3 regions of the Kitasatospora sp. NPDC086791 genome follow, and region 1 is predicted to be linked to each of the others. Evidence: riboswitches for the same ligand, from Rfam matches in the RefSeq annotation. Region 1 holds a riboswitch; each other region holds the start of a gene.
The links. A riboswitch is a leader RNA that binds a small molecule or an ion and turns the genes downstream of it on or off. The one in region 1 is predicted to bind S-adenosylmethionine.
Positions count from the first base shown of each region.

Region 2: linked by a shared signal. The riboswitch ahead of thrC (threonine synthase) and the one ahead of AB0Q99_RS09415 (aminotransferase class V-fold PLP-dependent enzyme) in region 1 are both predicted to bind S-adenosylmethionine.
Region 3: linked by a shared signal. The riboswitch ahead of AB0Q99_RS01490 (IclR family transcriptional regulator) and the one ahead of AB0Q99_RS09415 (aminotransferase class V-fold PLP-dependent enzyme) in region 1 are both predicted to bind S-adenosylmethionine.

Region 1 covers NZ_JBFBOC010000004.1:100,681-103,943, reverse strand. The annotation lists gene AB0Q99_RS09425 (rhomboid family intramembrane serine protease) at 1-153, shown strand, start outside; gene AB0Q99_RS09420 (Lrp/AsnC ligand binding domain-containing protein) at 195-476, shown strand; gene AB0Q99_RS09415 (aminotransferase class V-fold PLP-dependent enzyme) at 490-1,881, opposite strand; SAM riboswitch class IV at 1,933-2,051, opposite strand; gene trpD (anthranilate phosphoribosyltransferase) at 2,195-3,263, opposite strand, start outside.
Region 2 covers NZ_JBFBOC010000027.1:72,174-75,436, forward strand. The annotation lists gene AB0Q99_RS27265 (trehalose-6-phosphate synthase) at 1-222, opposite strand, end outside; gene AB0Q99_RS27270 (glucosyl-3-phosphoglycerate synthase) at 261-1,265, opposite strand; SAM riboswitch class I at 1,413-1,547, shown strand; gene thrC (threonine synthase) at 1,564-2,871, shown strand; gene AB0Q99_RS27280 (MoaD/ThiS family protein) at 2,943-3,221, shown strand.
Region 3 covers NZ_JBFBOC010000001.1:389,908-393,170, reverse strand. The annotation lists gene AB0Q99_RS01495 (PaaX family transcriptional regulator C-terminal domain-containing protein) at 27-866, opposite strand; SAM riboswitch class I at 1,055-1,197, shown strand; gene AB0Q99_RS01490 (IclR family transcriptional regulator) at 1,398-2,111, shown strand; gene AB0Q99_RS01485 (threonine/serine exporter family protein) at 2,162-3,263, opposite strand, start outside.

The DNA of each region.
Region 1 (3,263 bases):
TGGCTGGTGCTCGGCCTCTGGTTCGCCCTGCAGTGGTGGTCGGTGCACTCGGCGGGCCCGGGGGTGGCCTACCTGGTCCACGTGATCGGCTTCTCGGCCGGGTTCCTCTACGCCTGCACCGTGGTCCGCCACCCCCCGCGACGACCGGGCTGACGCCCGATACGCTGGCGCCACCCCACAAAGGAGCCCGAACAGTGATCACCGCCATCGTCCTGATCAAGACCAGTGTCGACCGCATCCCGGAGATCGCCGAGGCCATCGCCTCGATCGAGGGCGTCAGCGAGGTCTACTCGGTGACCGGCGGGTACGACCTGGTGGCGATGGTCCGGGTGCGCCGTCACGACGACCTGGCCGAGGTCATCCCGGGCCGGCTCAACAAGGTCCCGGGCGTGGCGCACACCGAGACCCAGATCGCCTTCCGCACCTACTCCCAGCACGACCTGGAGGCGGCCTTCGCCCTCGGCCTGGACGAGTAGCGGGGCGGCCGGCTCAGCCCTCCCGGCGGCCCCGGTCGACCTGCACCGTCGCGACGCAACGCCCGCCCTCGTTGCGGTAGTTCCAGGCCGCGCCGTCCGTGACCAGCTCGCGGACGGCGGTCAGGAGGCGCTCGACGTGCTCGTCCGGCGTCCCGGCGCCGAAGCTGACCCGGATCGCGTTCAGGCTGCGCTCACCCGGCAGCGAGGGCTCCGGCGCACCGCACTCCGAGACCGGACTGGGCGCGACGCCCGACTCGTCGCCCAGCAAGGTGCGCACCAGCGGGTGCGCGCAGAACAGACCGTCGCGCACCCCGATGCCGTACTCGGCGGACAGCGCGGCCGAGAAGTGCGAGCTGTTCCAGCCCCGGACCACGAAGGACAGCACGCCGACCCGCGCCGAGTCGGCGCCGAACAAGTTCAGCACCTTGACCTGCGGAATCTCCGCCAGTCCCGCCGTCAGCCGGTCGACCAGCTGCCGCTCCCGGGCCTCCAGCGCGTCGAAGCCGGCCTCGCTCAGCGCCCGGCAGGCCGAGGCGATCGCGTAGGCGCCGATGACGTTCGGCGAACCGGCCTCGTGCCGGGCCGGGCCAGTGTGCCACTGCACGGCCACCGAGCCGTCCGTCTCCCGGGCCACCGTCCGGGTCGCGCCGCCGCCGGCCAGGTACGGCTCGGCCGCGTCCAGCCAGTCCGCCCGGCCGGCCAGCACCCCCGCGCCGAACGGCGCGTAGATCTTGTGGCCGGAGAAGGCGATCCAGTCGACGTCCAGCTCGCGCACCGAGACCCGGTGGTGCGGAGCCAGCTGGGCGGCGTCCAGCACGACCCGCGCGCCGTGCCGGTGCGCGGTCCGGGTCAGCTCGGCGACCGGCCACAGCTCGCCGGTCACGTTGGAGGCGCCGGTGACGCAGAGCAGCTTCGGGCCCTCGGGCGCCTCGGCGAGCGCGGCGTCCAGCGCGGCGACCGCCTCGGCCCACGAGCGCGGCGCGCGCAGGTAGGTGACGCCCAGTCCGGCGTGCGCCCAGGGCAGCAGCGAGGCGTGGTGCTCGGTCTCGAAGGCGAACACCCGGGTCCCGGCCGGAACGGCGGCGGCCAGCAGGTTGAGCGAGTCGGTGGTGGCCCGGGTGAAGACCACCTGGTCGCCCTCGCGCAGGTCGAGGAAGTCGGCGACGGTACGGCGGCTCTGCTCGAAGAGGTCGGTGGACAGCTGCGAGAGGTAGCCGGCCCCGCGGTGCACGCTGCCGTAGTACGGCGCGTAGGCGGCGACGTCGTCCCAGACCCGCTGCAGCGCCGGCGCGCTGGCCGCGTAGTCGAGCGCCGCGTAGCCGACCTTCTCACCACTGGCGAGCGGGACCTGGACGTCGGCGCCCAGCACGGCGAGGGGGGCGCAGATGTCGGTGGCGAGGGACATGAGGATGCACTCCTTCGGGGTATGGGGACCCCCGGAGTGCTGCTCGTCGGGCGTCCGCGCTTGCCGCACGGACGGTTTGCCGTGACGACCCGGTCCTCACCCAGGGCACCCCGCCACGGACGGAGGGTTGCCGGACAGCAAGCTGGGGCTTGACGCTGTCACTCATGACCTGCCGTCGACTCTAGGTCGCGTCCGGCGGGGTGGTCAAACGGGCATCCACGATCCGGACACCGCTCCCGCCGCCTCACCCGCCCACCGCCGGAACGCCGGGGAGCCCGCGCCGGCGTACCGGCACGGGCTCCCGACTACCGCTTCAGCTCCGGCTGGTGGCCTCCGACCAGCGCCGCAGCAGCTCCTCCGCCGCGCCCGAGTCGATCGCCTCCGCCGCCCGGACCATGCCCGCCGCGAGCTGCTCCGTCAGCGGCGCGTCGCCCAGGTCGAGCGCGACCAGCGCCGCCGCCGTGTTCAGCAGGACGGCGTCCCGCACCGGCCCGCGCTCCCCGGCCAGCATCCGGCGCGCGACCTCGGCGTTGTACGCCGGGTCCCCGCCGCGCAGCGCCTCGATGCCGACCAGCTCGATGCCGACCTCGCGCGGGTCGAAGGAGGTCTCGGTGACCACCCCGTCGCGCACCACCCACACCCGCGAGGTGGTGGTGATGGTCAGTTCGTCCAGTCCGTCGTCACCGCGGAAGACCAGGGCGGTCGAACCGCGCCGGGCGAGCACCCCGGCGATCAGCCCGGCCAGCCGGGTGTCGAAACAGCCGATGGCGTGCGAGGTGACCTTGGCCGGGTTGGTCAGCGGGCCGAGGATGTTGAAGGCGGTCGGCACCCCGAGGTCGCGCCGGGCGGTGGCGGCGTGCCGCATCGAGGGGTGGAACTTCGCCGCGAAGCAGAAGGTGAGCCCGACCTCCTCGACCACCTCGGCGACCCGCCGGGCGGACAGGTCCAGCGCCACGCCGAGCTTCTCCAGCACGTCCGAGGACCCGCTGGACGAGGAGGCGGCCCGGTTGCCGTGCTTGACCACCCTGGCACCGGCCGCCGCCGCGACGATCGCCGACATCGTGGAGATGTTGACGGTCTTCGCCCGGTCCCCGCCGGTGCCGACGATGTCCACCGCCGGGCCGGGGACGTGCAGCGGTTCGGCGTGCGCGTACATCGCGTCCACCAGACCGCTGATCTCGTCGACCGTCTCGCCCTTGGCCCGCAGCGCGATCATGAAGCCGGCCACCTGGGCGGGGGACGCCTCGCCGCTCATGATCCGGTCCATCGCCCACGCGGTGGACGAGCGGTCGAGGTCCTCCCCCTTCAACAGCGCCGACAGGAGGTCCGGCCAGGAGCGGACCACCTGCGCGGGGTCGCTACCGCCGTTCGCAGGGTTCACG
Region 2 (3,263 bases), on a different contig from region 1:
CTGCGCGGCGGCTCTGCGGTCCGCGTCGCCGAGCGCGGCGCAGACCCAGACGGCGTTCGGGTCGTCGATGGCGGAGAGTCCGGAGACCAGGCCCCCGCCGCCGCGCCGCAGGGTCAGCGTGCCGTCGTCGGCGGTGCTGAAGGACACCGGTCCCCGGTTGGAGGCCACCAGGACGGGGGCGGTGCCGGTCGCACTCGAACGTTCGGTCGTGAGATCGCCCATGGGTGGGATGTTGCCGGGGGTCCGGCGCGGCAAACCCCTCAATGCCGGGTGGCGTATTCGGGGACGGTGTGCATCGGGGGGCGTTCCAGGGCGGTGATCGGGTGGGTGTACGCCGTGAAGGCGCGGCTCTCCGGGTCGCGGGTGAACTGGGTGAGCTGCGGGTGGACCAGGTCGGCGGAGGCCTTGAGCCGGTGGGCGCGGTCCAGGCGTTCGAGGGCGGTGCGGTAGATGGTGGCGGCCATCCGGCCCAGGGCCTGGCCGTCCTGGTGGCGGTGGTGCCGGACGCCGACGTCCACCTGGGCCAGGGCGTCCAGGCCGGCCAGCTCCAACGCGTCCACCAGCAGGCCGAGTTCGACGCCGTAGCCGGTGGGGAAGGGCAGCCGTTCGAGTAGCGAGCGGCGGGCCGCGTACTCGCCGCCGAGGGGCTGGACGAAACCGGCGAGTTCCGGCCAGTGCAGGTTGAGCAGGGGGCGGGCGACGAGTTCGGTGACCCGGCCGCCGCCGGCCGGGACGACCGCGCCGGACTCCGTCTCCAGCGGGCGGTCGTACATCGCCTTGACCAGGTGGATGGACTCGTCGGTCAGCAGCGGGCCGACGATGCCGGAGACGAAGGCCGGGTCGAACTCGCGCAGGTCGGCGTCCACGAAGCAGACGATGTCGCCGTGGGTGACCAGCAGGGACCGCCAGAGCACCTCGCCCTTGCCGGGGGCGGCGGGCAGCCGGGGCAGGATGGCGTCCCGGTGCTCCACCCGGGCGCCGGCCTCGGCGGCGACGGCGGCGGTGGCGTCGGTGGAGCCGGAGTCGACCACGACGAGCTCGTCGACGAGCGGGAGGCGTTCCATCAGCTCGCGGCGGACGGTGCGGACGATGTCGCCGACGGTGGCCTCCTCGTCCAGGGCGGGGAGGACCACGCTGACCGTGCGCCCGGTGCGCTCCTTGGCCGCGAGGAGGGTGTCGACCGGCCGGTCGGCCGCGCTCCAGGAGCGGCGGCGCAGCCAGGACGCCGCCTGCGGGAGGAGCGCGGGAGTCGGTTCGGCGGGCACGGAAGTCTCCTCGGCGGGTCGGGTGGGACGGGTCATCTCGCGTGGCGGACGGTCCCGTTCAGGGTTGACGCCTTCGGATACAGTCTTCGTACAGCGGTCGGACCTTTGCACGCCGGGGTCGCCGTTGAGCACCACCACAATTTCACAAGCTCATCCAGAGGGACTGAGGGAACGGCCCGTTGACGTCCCGGCAACCTTCTCGCGCGGCTGTCTCGACAGGCCCCGGCGGGACAGGTGCCAATTCCGGCCTGTGGCGCGACCGCGCCGCAGGGAAGATGAGGAGAGAGGCCTCGCCATCATGGCTATCGACACCGCCGCACCTTCCCCCAGCCTTCGGCCGGGGGGACCCCGACCCGTCGACCTCGGCCCCGCCGCCGCGCTGTCCTGTCGCGAGTGCGGCACCCGCTTCCCGCTCGGCCCGAGCTTCGCCTGCCTGGAGTGCTTCGGCCCGTTGGAGATCGCCTACGAGTTCGGCAGCGAGGGCGCCGAGGAGCTGCGCAAGCGGATCGAGGCCGGTCCGACGTCCATCTGGCGCTACGCGCCGCTGCTGCCGGTGCCGGCCGACGTGGCGTCCAAGCCCAACCTGAACCCGGGCTGGACCCCGCTGGTGAAGGCGGACAACCTGGGCCGGGAGCTCGGTTTCACCGCCCAGCTGCACGTCAAGGACGACTCCGGGAACCCGACGCACTCGTTCAAGGACCGCGTGGTGGCCTGCGCCATCGAGGCGGCGCGGGCGTTCGGCTACACGACGCTGTCCTGCTCCTCCACCGGCAACCTGGCCGGCGCGGTGGGCGCGGCGGCCGCCCGGGCCGGGTTCCGGTCCTGCGTGTTCATCCCGCACGACCTGGAGCAGGGCAAGGTCGTCATGGCCGGGGTGTACGGCGGCGAGCTGATCGGCATCGAGGGCAACTACGACGACGTGAACCGCTTCTGCTCGGAGCTGATCGGCGACCCGGCCGGCGAGGGCTGGGGCTTCGTCAACGTCAACCTGCGGCCGTACTACGGCGAGGGTTCCAAGACGCTGGCGTACGAGATCTGCGAGCAGCTCGGCTGGCGGCTGCCGGAGCAGATCGTGATCCCGATCGCCTCGGGCTCGCAGCTGACGAAGATCGACAAGGGGCTGCAGGAGCTGATCAAGCTGGGCCTGGTCGAGGACCGGCCGTACCGGATCTTCGGCGCCCAGGCCGAGGGCTGCTCGCCGGTGTCGGCCGCCTTCAAGGCCGGCCGGGACGTGATCCGGCCGGTCAAGCCGGACACCATCGCCAAGTCGCTGGCGATCGGCAACCCGGCCGACGGCCCGTACGTGCTGGACATCGCCCGCCGCACCGGCGGCGCGGTGGAGGACGTCACGGACGCCGAGGTGGTGGCGGCGATCCGGCTGCTGGCGCGGACCGAGGGCATCTTCGCCGAGACCGCGGGCGGGGTGACCGTCGGCGTGCTGAAGAAGCTGGTCGAGACCGGGCAGCTGGATCCGGCCAAGGAGACCGTCGCGATCAACACCGGCGACGGCCTGAAGACCCTGGACGCCGTCTCCGACGCCGGGATGACCGCCGTCATCCGCCCGACGCTGGACTCGTTCCGCGCCGCCGGCCTCGTGTCCGCCTGAACCTCCCCCGCCCCGCACGGCCCGCACCGCAAGGGCCCCACCCCGCAAGGCCCGACCCCGCAAGGAGAGCCATGAGCGCCAACGTCCGCATCCCCACCATCCTGCGCACCTACACCGGCGGCGCCGCCGAGGTGACCGCCGAGGGCGCCACCCTGGCCGAGGTCATCGCCGACCTGGAGAAGAACCACGCGGGCATCGCCGCCCGCCTGCTGGACGACACCGGCAAGCTGCGCCGCTTCGTCAACGTCTACGTGAACGACGACGACGTGCGCTTCGCCGACGGCCTGGCGACCGAGATCAAGGACGGCGCCGGCGTCTCGATCATCCCGGCGGTGGCCGGCGGCTGCTGATCCGCCCGCCATTCGGTTGCTCGCCCCGCCATTCGGCCGCCC
Region 3 (3,263 bases), on a different contig from region 1:
GACTCCCGACGTCCGTCAGCCCGTTGCTAGCGCGGGGGCTCGGCGGGCGGGTCGAAGGCGCGGAAGAGCAGGAGGTCCGGCGCCTGTGCGCGGATCGCGGTCCAGCGCTCCTGGAAGGCGTGCCGCAGCCGCGCGGGCGGCCAGGGTGAGGGCCGCAACTCCGGTGGGAGCAGCGGGTCCTGCTCCAGCGCGTGGCCGAACGCGTCGGCCAGGCGCAGCGCGGTGGCGACGAGTCCGGTGGATTCGTGAGCAGCGGTGCGGGCGTCGGCGGCGCCGAGGGCGTCGGCGAGCGGGCCGTACGCCGCGACGGTGTCGGCCGCTGGCCAGAGGCGTTCCGCGATGGAGGCGGGGTCGGCGAAGCCCGGGCCGGTCAGCCGGGTGGCCTCCGCCGTGATCAGGTAGGTGTCGACCGTCGACTGCGCGGTCTCGCCGAGGAGTTCGGGCAGGAGGTCGTGCGGGCTGACGTAGGTGCCGGGCGCGAGCGGGACGCCGCCGAGCCGGGTCAGCGCGGTGCGGAGCGCGTCGCGTTCGGCCCGGCGCTGTTCGGGGACGGAGAAGGTGTAGAGGCGCCAGAGGCCGTCCCAGGGGGCGAGTCCGGCGTCCTGCGCGTAGGCGAGCGCGATGAACCGGGCGTCCGTGTCGGTGCGGAGGCGGCCCGCGTCGGTCAGCCGGAGGCGGCCCTTGCGGCCCCGCCCCTCCTGGCGCAGCACGCCCGCCGCCTCCAGCCGGCGGACCGCCAGCCGGACCGGTTGGTCCGCGAGGCCGGCCGCCGCGGCGACGTCGTAGACGTAGTCGAGCGAGGCGGTGCCCCGGGGGTCGAAGCAGGCCTCGACCACCGTGCGCGGCGCGGGCTTGTAGTCGGGCACGGGAGTCCTCGGTTCGTGACGGCACGGCCCCGGCTGGGGGTGGTCCGGCCACTGTGCCACACGGGGGTGGGCGGGGTGCCGGGCCGTCGGCGGGGGCGGTGCGTCCCCGGCCCAGGGGCCCGCTGCCGCCCGCGTGTGGCGGGGGGAGGATTGACGGGGCGGCCGGGGAATCTTGTATGGTTCCTGGCGAATCATCCAGAGGGGTGGAGGGACCGGCCCTACGAAGCCCCGGCAGCTCCCCGGTCGACCCGGCGTCCGAAGTACGCGCCGTGCCGCCCGGGATCAGTGCCAACTCCGGCCTGTCGCCACTGTGGCGCGGGAAAGATGAGGAGACACGGTGCTCTCTGTGCTGTCCTTCGCCCGGGCGCTTCCCGCCCCGGCCCTTTCGCGTACCCGTCTCGTGCCCGGCGCAGGCAATCGGCCGACTTCTCCGGCCCGTCCGCGCTGACCACCCCCCGGCTCCACGCCCGGGGCCTCCGTGAGCACGGCCCACCCGCCGCTCACGGGATTCGAGACGGAGTACCCATTCCCATGCAGAACACGAGCGGCGTCGGCGTGCTCGACAAGGTCACCTCGATCCTCGGCACCTTGGAGGCCGGTCCGGCCACCCTCGCCGGGCTGGTCGCGGCCACCGGGCTGGCGCGGCCCACCGCCCACCGGCTGGCCGTCGCACTCGAACACCACCGCCTGGTCACCAGGGACCTGCAGGGCCGGTTCGTCCTCGGCCCCCGGCTCTCCGAGCTGTCGGCGGCCGCGGGGGAGGACCGGCTGCTGGCCGCCGCCGGCTCCGTCCTGACCCACCTGCGCGACGTCACCGGCGAGAGCGCCCAGCTCTACCGCCGGCAGGGCGAGGTCCGGATCTGCGTGGCCGCCGCCGAGCGGCTGTCCGGCCTGCGCGACACCGTGCCGGTGGGCATCACCTTCCCGATGAAGGTCGGCTCGGCCGCCCAGGTCCTGCTCGCCTGGGAGGAGCCCGAGCGGCTCCACCGCGGCCTGCAGGGTGCCCGGTTCACCGCCACCGCCCTCAGCGGCGTGCGGCGCCGCGGCTGGGCGCAGTCCATCGGCGAGCGCGAACTCGGCGTCGCCTCCGTCTCCGCGCCGGTCCGCGGCCCGTCGAACCGGGTGGTGGCCGCCGTCTCCGTCTCCGGCCCGATCGAACGGCTGACCCGCCACCCCGGCGCGCAGCTCTCCCGGGCGGTGGTCGAGGCGGCCGACCGCCTCACCGAGGCCCTGCGCCACCCCTGACCGCCGGGCCTCCCCGCCTCTCCCCGTCCCTTCCGTCTCCGCCCCGCCGCTCAGGCCCGGAGCTGCGGGACGACGAGGGAGGGGCGGGGGATCCGGCTGATCACCGAGCCGATCAGGGTGCCGATCGACACCCCGAACACCGCCGACACGGCCGCCAGCACGGATTGCGCCCCGTTCCCGACCTCGATCTGCGCGGTGTTCAACAGGCCGAAGGAGCCCGGCACCACGATCCAGAACGCCGGGAGGTAGAGCACCTGCCAGAGCCGACCGCCCGGCAGCCAGTGCACCAGGGTGGCCGCGACCGCGGCGGAGACCGCCCCGGCCAGGCCGCCGATCGCGGCGCCGTGCGCCATCCCCACCGCCACCTGGACGGTCACGCTCACCGCGATCACCGCGACGATCCACGGGACGGCCGCGGGCGGGGTGTGGACGTTGACCACCACCCCGGCCACCGCGATCGCCAGCCCCAGCCCGATCACCCACCAGCTCGGCTTCGCGACCTGCACGTTGGCCAGTGCCGTGGCCGGCATGCCGGTCGCCGTCGCGGCCGCGGCCACCCCCGCGAGGAACAGCGCCAGCTGCACCGCGCCGGACACCAGCCGGGCCGTACCCGCGCTGGCCGCGCCCGCGGCGATCTCCGACAGCCCGGTGACCAGCAGTCCGCCCGGCAGCAGGATCGCCAGGGTGGCCACGATCGTCCGCAGCGGCCCGTCCAGCACGGCGGCCCGGGCGAGCGACAGGACCAGCAGCGCGACCAGGAACCCGGCGGTGACGGGCAGCAGCGGTCGCAGGTACGGCAGGCGCCGGGCGAGCGCGGTCAGCCCCACCACGATCAGCGAGCCGAGCCCGGCCACCAGCACGTTCGCCGCCACCGGCTGCAGGAAGAGGCAGACCCCCACCCCGACCGGCAGTGCCCCGAGGTCCGCCACCCAGGTGGGCCAGCGGGCCGGCGCCCGCCGGATCCCGTCCAGTTCGGCCAGCGCCCGCGGCCCGTCGAGCTCACCGGCGCGCAGCCGGTGCACCAGGTGCAGGACGTCCGCCGTCTGTTCGAACCGCAGCGCGGTGCCCACCGGCTGGAAGCGGGTGCCCTCGTCCGGGCCCAGGGCGACGAACAGCCCGTTGGTCAGGGCCGCGACCCGGACCTCCGGCGCC